DNA from 2 places in the Ferdinandcohnia jepli genome. Region 2 is predicted to be linked to the other one. Evidence: riboswitches for the same ligand, from Rfam matches in the RefSeq annotation. Region 2 holds a riboswitch; the other holds the start of a gene.

Region 1 (4,439 bases), on a different contig from region 2:
CGTGTATTAGCAGATGGTAAAGAAGTAGGTCTTACTCCAAAGGAATATGAACTGTTATGCTTTTTGGCTAAATCACCGGATAAAGTATTTGATAGGGAACAACTATTAAAAGAGGTTTGGCATTATGAATTCTTTGGAGATTTACGTACAGTTGATACTCATGTGAAACGATTACGTGAAAAGTTAAACAAAGTATCACAAGATGCTGCGAAAATGATTGTAACAGTATGGGGAGTAGGATATAAATTTGAGGTAGTCCAAGAATGAAGTTTTGGAGAAGTGTTGTAGGGAAGCTATGGTTTACCATTCTATTATTAGTTTCCTTTGTATTATTTATTTTAACTATTCTCCTAATGGAATACTTTGAAAATTACCATGCGCAAGAAGCAGAGAGAAATCTTACTCAATTAGCATCAAACATAGCAGTGATAATGGAGCAACATGACAATAAAGATGTTGCCAGGTCCATTGCTTGGGAGCTTGTTGATAAGGAAACAAAGGTTATTATAATTGCAGATGAAAAGACTCATTGGGTTTCGCCTGATAGAGAGGCTATTGCAAATTTACCGGTTTCCCTTATATTAAATGATCCTGATTTAAAACAGGTTTTACAAAATGATCAAAATCAAAGTAAAAAGGTTTTTCTTCCAAAAGAGAATCAACTAAATAAACAAGCATCCGAGCTTTTTGTTGTAGGTGCTCCTCTCCATATCGAGGAAAATCAAAAGGGCGCAGTATTTCTTTATCAATCCTTAGATGTTGTTCAACAAACAACAGAGCATACAACTAAATTTATTTTTCTAGCAGCAGGCGTAGGAATTATTTCAACAACTGTATTTGCATTTTTCTTATTAACTAGAATAACAGCCCCTCTAAGAAAGATGAGAGAAGCAGCATTTGAAGTTGCCAGGGGAAAATTCGATACTAAGGTTCCTATTTTAACCCATGACGAAATTGGTGCACTTGGAATGGCACTTAATCAAATGGGCAGGCAGTTGAAATATAATATTAATGCGTTAAACCAAGAGAAAGAGCAGCTTTCGAGCATACTGAATAGTATGGCAGATGGAGTTATTACATTAAATCGAGACGGCACGATTCTAGTTACAAACCCACCTGCAGAGCGTTTTCTACAGGCTTGGTATTATCAACAGGGTATGTACCAAAATGTAGGAGAAGAACTTCCTCCTGAGGTCCGAGATTTATTTCAGCGTGCAGTTTCCTTTGAAAAAGAACAGTTTGTTGAAATAACGCTTCAAGGGAGAAGCTGGGTGATATTAATGAGTCCTCTATATAACCAAACGTATATTAGGGGAGCCGTAGCGGTATTACGTGATATGACGGAAGAAAGAAGATTAGACAAGCTCCGTGAAGATTTTATTGCTAATGTTTCACATGAGCTTAGAACACCTATTGCCATGTTACAAGGATATAGTGAAGCAATTATCGATGATATTGCAAGTTCAGAGGAAGAAAAGAAAGAAATAGTAAAAGTCATTTATGATGAGTCCCTACGTATGGGTAGACTTGTTAATGAGTTGTTAGATTTAGCAAGAATGCAATCTGGTAATATTACATTAAAAAAAGAACAGGTCGATTTTGACCAGTTGATTAATCGTGTGGTTCGTAAGTTCCAAGGTTTAGCCAAAGATAATAAAGTTACGTTAACATCTAGAGTGGATGGCCAAATCGGCGAGCTATTTATTGACCCAGACCGAATTGAGCAAGTATTAACAAATCTTGTCGATAATGCAATTCGTCATACCGATGAGGAAGGAAACGTAGAGGTTCACGTTTCTGCTCAAGAAAGTGGTATTCTTGTCGAAGTTAAAGATACTGGATCAGGTATCCCTGAGGAAGATCTACCTTTTGTGTTTGAGCGTTTTTATAAAGCTGACAAAGCAAGGACGAGGGGAAAATCAGGCACTGGTTTAGGATTAGCAATTGTTAAAAATATTATTGATTCACATCAAGGTAATATATCAGTTCATAGTAAGCTTGACGAAGGTACAACATTTACGTTCATACTTCCTCGAAAAAACGATTAATTTGAAGCATTGTGCCGAAGATTCTTGTTCCATAAGAAACATTTTTCTTGTAAAATAGAATACCATCAAGTAAGATAGTTAAAGACAAATAATTAAATAAAGTAGAGTTATAGGTGTTAAAGGAATGAATTATTTATTCCATTAGACTTAATAGGGAATCTGGTGCGAATCCAGAACTGTCCCCGCAACTGTAAAAGTGGACGAAATGAGTAAATACCACTGAATAATTAGATGGCCTTAAGCTGTTGGTTATTCGGGAAGGGCTCAAAGTAGGAAGAAACTTAAGTCAGTAGACCTGCCTATCTCTGTATAATTTATTATTCTCCGGGGAGTGAGAATTACCATAAAATCTTAGTGGTCGTACATGTACTATTCATTATTATTTTATGTAAAAAGCTCACCTCCGTTGGTGGGTTTTTTTTATTGTAAGAAGAAAAAAAGAATTAGTGATTTTCACAATAAGGTGGAGAATCACTTGTTAACCCACCCTTGAGTAGTTAATGGTATAAAGTGCTTTCAAGCACTTTACATAAAAAACATCACAAAGGGAGCAAGGAGTCATGAAAAAATTATTGTTTGTTTTACTATCACTTGGATTATTATTTGGATGCAGCAATGATGAAACTGTAAAGGAGCCTGCTAACAATTCTCCAGAAAATACCGGGGTTAATGAAAAAGCCGAAGTTGTTACAGTTATCATCTCTAAAAATAATGGAGAAGAAGTTATTGAACAAAAAGAAATTGAAATTGATGGTGAAGAAAAAGTTACAGTAATGGATATTATGCAGGAAAACTTTGAAATCGAAACTCAATTCGATGGTGCCTTTATTTCGAGTATAAATGGTGTTGCAGGTAGTGAAGCAGATAAAACGTCATGGTTTTATTCCGTAAATGGAGAGGAAGCTATGGTGGGGGCAAACGAATACGAACTAAACCCTGATGACAAGGTTGAATTTGATCTTCATGAGTGGGAATAATGAATGTCTCAGTTAAAAAACTAACCTTATTATCGATGTTAATTGCATTGTCTGTGGTCGGAAGAATAACATTTACTTTTATACCAAATGTCCAACCAACAACAAGTATTATCGTTATAGTAAGTTTATTTTTAGGACCGTTTTACGGTTTTGTATTAGCTGCTTTTAGCGCGATTCTATCAAATCTAGTAATGGGTATGGGACTTTGGACAATTGGTCAAATTGTTGCATGGGGAATTATCGGAGTAGTAAGTGGTATGTTAGGGAATTATCGAGAGAAAATTCCCTTCGCAGTTTTAACCGCGTATTCAGTCTTTTGCGGATTCTTATTTGGATTTGTTATTTCTCTTCCAACGTATTTATTTACGGGCAAATTTTTTGCTTACTATCTAGCAGGCTTACCATTTGATGTTAGCCATGCGATAGGAAATGGTCTCTTTTTTATTATTTTATATCCTGTATTACGGCTATTACTCTTAAAAACTTTAACTACTATTAAGTAAGGAAGAATATTCCCAAAATATTCTTCCTTTTTTGTTGAAAACATACTATATTGAGAGTGTAACTTTTTTTATGAAACTACGACTAATACATTGAACGGGAGGATATAGGGATGGATTCCTTGTTTGAGGAACTTTATGAAAAATATCATCACGATGTCTTTTCCTTCTTATTTTATATGGTTAAAAATCGTGAACTGGCTGAAGATCTCGTTCAGGAAGTTTATATTAGAGTATTAAAATCGTATGATAGATTTGAAGGTAAAAGTAGCGAAAAAACATGGCTGTTTTCCATTGCTAGGCATGTAGCAATTGATTCTTTTCGAAAACAAAAAGGTTGGAAACAGCGTATTATGGAGTCTTTCGACTGGAGTAAGCAAGAAGTAAAGGATTATGCTCCACTTCCTGAGGATATTGCGTTGCAGAATGAACAAGTACAAATGATGTACCGCTGCTTGGATAAATGCACAACGGACCAGCGACTTGTTCTGGTTTTACGATATATCCAATCTCTGTCAATTATGGAGACAGCTGAGGCACTCGGGTGGACTGAGAGCAAAGTGAAAACAACTCAGCACAGAGGACTGAAAGTTTTGAAAGCATATATGGAAGAATTGGGGATAAAGGAGGGACCAGTTGATGAAAAAATCAGAGTGGAACGATGAACAGCTAGAGCAGATGCTGATGCAAATGCCGACAATAAAAGACCACCGAAATCCACGCGAGATTTATCAGAACATATCCCTAAAGGTTAATAAGAAAAAGAGAAAAAAGGTTTGGTTCGTTCCGACTATTGCCACAGCTGCAGCAGCATTATTGTTCTTCATACTAGCTCCTTCCTTCCTAAATAATTTTAATTTAGGCTCGGAATCTTCATCTGATGAAGCTATGGAGAATGCAAGTATGGCAATTGA
Region 2 (4,439 bases):
AGGGGAATTTTATCTACTTATAGAATTAATCCATAGCAAGAAAAAAGGAGATAAAGTCATGATTACATACAATTTATTAAAAGGTAACAAGGTACAGTTAGTACGTTTTAAAGAAGAGGATGTCCCAACGATTGTGAGTTGGTATGAGGACCAAGAATTCTTACGAAATTTAGATACCCTTCCTGCTTTTCCAAAGCATCCAGATGCCTTCAAGGAATGGATAGAACAGAAAAATGATAAGAGCTTTGTGTTCGGAATTAAAGATATAGAAGCGGATCAGGTAGTTGGTTTTGTGGACTTAGATAGTATTATTTGGCCACATCGTACAGCTTGGCTTGCTATCGCAATTGGTGGAAAAGGCAACCGCAACAGAGGATTAGGATATGAAGCAATGCAGCTTGTATTAGACTTCGCTTTCAGAGAATTGAATTTATATCGAATCCAATTGACAGTTTTTGAATACAACGAAAGGGCAATTGCAGTGTACGAAAAACTTGGATTTGTACGTGAGGGAGCTGCAAGAGAATTTTTGGAACGAGACAGTAAGCGATATGATATGTATTCATATGGTATTCTCAAGCATGAATGGGAGACTATGAAGAGATCCACAGAGTGATTTTTAACTCTGTGGATTGGCTATTTATGCCGTTGCCCCAAATTAATTGAACTTATCATGATTTTGTGTAGTTTAAATCCCAATTGAACCCAAATTGGTCTTTTATTTTACCGTATTTTGCTCCCCAGAATGTATCCTGCAGCTCCATTACTTTTGTGCCTTTTTGAGCTAATCGATCATAGGTTTTTGTTATTTCGTCTTCACTTTCGAATTCCAGAACAAGAGTGATATGATTTCCGAAGGTGACGTTTTGACCTGGAAAATTGTCTGAAACCATAAGAAATAGATTATCCTTTTTAAATTTACCATGAATTAATTTGTCTTCGGCTTCTGGTGGTGTTGGATAGTCTGCTTCTCCATATGTTTGCAGGTCATATATTTCACCTTCAAAAACATCCTTATAAAATTCCAAAGCCTCTCTAGCATTTCCATCAAAATATAAATAAGGCGTTGCTTGACTTTTCACTCTACATCACTCCTCAAAAGATTGGTTTATAACTTTACTAGGATTTCCAAATTTTTTTATAAATTTTCATTTGGTCCAATTATAATTAAAATAACCTAAAAACACGAGAACAAATGTTCTCATCTAAAAAGGAGTTGTAACATATGTTTGTTAAAAAATTAACATCAATCGATGCCAAAGCGTATTGGGAACTAAGGCTTGAGGCGTTAAAAAATGCACCGGAAGCCTTTTTAACAACCTATGAGGAAGCGGTTAATAGACAAAATCCTATCGAAGAATATGAACAAAGGTTTCAGACCGAAGGGCAATTCAACTTAGGTGCATTTGAAGGTGAAGTACTGATTGGTATGGTTACATTAATACGTGAAACACATGAAAAATTAAGACACAGGGCGAATATTGTAGCAATGTATGTTGATGTAAAATGGAGAGGGAAAGGGATTGCCAAAGAACTACTGTACGAAGCTATACGTATTGCTAAGGAATTACCAGAAGTGGAACAACTCTACCTAACTGTAGATGCCGGGAATACTCCTGCCAAGCAGCTTTATTCGGGTCTTGGATTTAAGGTGTATGCGGTGGAGGAACGTGCTATAAAGTATAAAGGGGAATACCGTGATGAAGAGCATATGGTGTTGTTTCTATAAAAGCAGTTGAACAAATTGTCAAAGTTTGTCTTGCATATATTACTTTTTTCTCATATCATTAAATGGTAGTAGATATTGATTTTAATGATAGTTTTATAACTACATATTGTGTTATGCCTTGAGATAAGGATGCCGTTAGGCTTAATAGGGAATCTGGTGAAAATCCAGAACTGCCCCCGCAACTGTAAATGCTGACGAAATGAACAACAAACCACTGTATAAGGTAACTTAAAAGGTACTTATACGGGAAGGGTTCATAGTAGTGTGAAGCATAAGTCAGGAGACCTGTCTTTTCTTAAGATGTTTCAACTTCTTCGGGGATTGAGAAGATGAAACGATGGCTGGTAGAAGAGTGCAGTTTTTTGACTTTTTACTGTTATCGTTTCGTCCGTTCAATTATTTGAACGGATTTTTTGCGTTATAGGTTTTAAAACTAAGATTTCGTTTAGCCTAACTTCCTTCGAACTTCCCGAACTATTTTTAAACTGGAGGAGAGATAAAATTGGTAATAACAGTAAAAGAGGAAATGGGATCTGTCTTCGGTGCACTTAAATATGCATCTGAAACCTATCAATTGGATACAAATGAAATCCAAAAAAGATTGTTAGAAAAGAATCTAGAAAAACTAAATGCTAATCAACAGGCAATGTTTTATGCATTAGATAAGGTTGCAATGGACCAACCAGACTGGACATATTTAGCTGCCTATTTGTTTTTAGAAGACCTCTACGACAAAGCGGCTAAAAATAGAAATTATAACTCAACTTTAAAATATGGTGAATTCTACGACTTAATCCGTTTATTGACTCATAAAGGGATATATTCTACTGAACTAATAGAAGGGTATAGCAAGGAAGAAATCGTAGAACTAGGTAAATTAATTGATCAAAGCAAGGATTATCTGTTTACCTATATTGGTTTGTTCCTATTAGCAGATCGTTACCTTGCCAGAGACTATGAACGAAATATTTATGAGCTGCCTCAGGAACGTTTTATGATTATTGCCATGACCTTAATGAAAAATGAAAAGAGAGCGCAGCGTTTAGAGTTAGTTAAGGAAGCATATTGGGCATTAAGTAATTTATATATGACAGTAGCGACTCCTACGCTATCGAATGCGGGAAAAAGCTTTGGGCAGCTATCTTCATGTTTTATTGATACTGTTGATGATTCATTAGATGGGATATACCTAAATAATTGGGATATTGCTAGATTATCAAAAGATGGTGGAGGTATTGGGGTTTACTATGGAAAGGTACGGGCGTTAGGATCTGATATAAAAAGATTTAAAGGGAATTCTTCTGGTGTTGTTCCTTGGATTCGTTTGCTGAATGATACAGCTGTAAACGTAGACCAGCTAGGACAACGACAAGGTGCAATTGCAATCTATCTTGATATTTTCCATAAGGATATTATGAACGGATTCCTTGATCTTAAAACGAATAATGGAGATGAGCGTCGAAAAGCACATGATGTTTTCACAGGTGTTAGCGTACCAGATCTGTTTATGCAAAAACTTGAAGAAGTAGATGAAACCGGTAGAAGTATCGGAGAGTGGCATACTTTTTGCCCTCACGAAGTTAAACAAGTCATGGGGTGGACAGATGAACACGGGGCACCTCTAGGTCTTGAGGACTTTTATGATGAAGAAGACGATAAATATTTCACTGAAAAATATGAAGAGGCAGTAAGACATCCTTTATTACCTCGTAAAACATACCGGGCGATGGATATCATGGCACGGATTATGATTGCTCAGCTGGAAACAGGGACGCCATATATGTTTTACCGAGATGAAGTAAATCGAAAGAATCCAAATAAACATCTTCTCAAGCGAGGAAGAACTTCCATATTCTGTAGTAATTTATGTACTGAAATTGCACAAAATATGTCGCCAACATCCATAAGTAAAGAGTACATAGATAAGGATGGAAACATTGTAATAGTTCGTAAACCTGGTGATTTTGTCGTTTGTAACTTGTCTTCTATTAATCTTCCAAGAGTAATAAAGGACCAAGTGCTAGAACGGTTAACGAAAATACAAGTCAGAATGCTTGATAATGTGATTGACCTTAATACAATCTCCGTTAAGCAGGCTGACATAACAAATAAAAAGTATCGAGCAGTTGGTTTGGGTACTTTTGGATGGCATCATCTTCTTGCGCTGGAGGGTATTTATTGGGAATCAGAAGAAGCTGTTACATATGCAGATTCAATCTATGAAGATATTGCCTATTATACGATCAAAACGTCAATGGAATTGGCATTTGAAAAGGGAAAATATAAGATGTTTGAGGCATCTGAATGGCATACAGGCGAATATTTTACAAGGAGAAATTATGACTCCGAACGTTGGTTGAAGTTACAAGAAAAGGTTGCATGTCACGGTATTCGAAATGGGTGGTTAATGGCTATAGCACCTAATTCTTCAACGGCAAAAATCGGTGGTTCAACAGATGGAATAGACCCAATTTATGCGGTTGAATATGCAGAAGAAAAGAAGAATTTTAAATTTAAGGTTACGGCACCAGATATTAACCATAAAACGTATGAATATTACCGAAAAGCTCGTCACGAGTTGGACCAGATATGGAGCATTAAACAAAATGCAGCACGCCAGAGACATATAGATCAAGGAATAAGTTTTAACCTGTATGTTAGACACGATATTAAAGCCAAAGAGTTGCTGAATCTTCATTTGGAAGCCTGG

What was found. Region 2 has a riboswitch for cobalamin ahead of AB3M96_RS15785 (ribonucleoside-diphosphate reductase subunit alpha). Riboswitches for the same ligand answer to the same signal wherever they lie in the genome.
Region 1: linked by a shared signal. The riboswitch ahead of AB3M96_RS12445 (DUF4430 domain-containing protein) and the one ahead of AB3M96_RS15785 (ribonucleoside-diphosphate reductase subunit alpha) in region 2 are both predicted to bind cobalamin.

The regions. Positions count from the first base shown of each region.
Region 1 is NZ_JBFOKR010000010.1:120,127-124,565, forward strand. It holds gene AB3M96_RS12435 (response regulator transcription factor) at 1-267, shown strand, start outside; gene AB3M96_RS12440 (ATP-binding protein) at 264-2,048, shown strand; cobalamin riboswitch at 2,143-2,365, shown strand; gene AB3M96_RS12445 (DUF4430 domain-containing protein) at 2,609-3,025, shown strand; gene AB3M96_RS12450 (ECF transporter S component) at 3,025-3,528, shown strand; gene sigX (RNA polymerase sigma factor SigX) at 3,639-4,190, shown strand; gene AB3M96_RS12460 (GerMN domain-containing protein) at 4,165-4,439, shown strand, end outside.
Region 2 is NZ_JBFOKR010000014.1:65,615-70,053, forward strand. It holds gene AB3M96_RS15770 (GNAT family N-acetyltransferase) at 59-616, shown strand; gene AB3M96_RS15775 (VOC family protein) at 672-1,082, opposite strand; gene AB3M96_RS15780 (GNAT family N-acetyltransferase) at 1,226-1,729, shown strand; cobalamin riboswitch at 1,839-2,036, shown strand; gene AB3M96_RS15785 (ribonucleoside-diphosphate reductase subunit alpha) at 2,256-4,439, shown strand, end outside.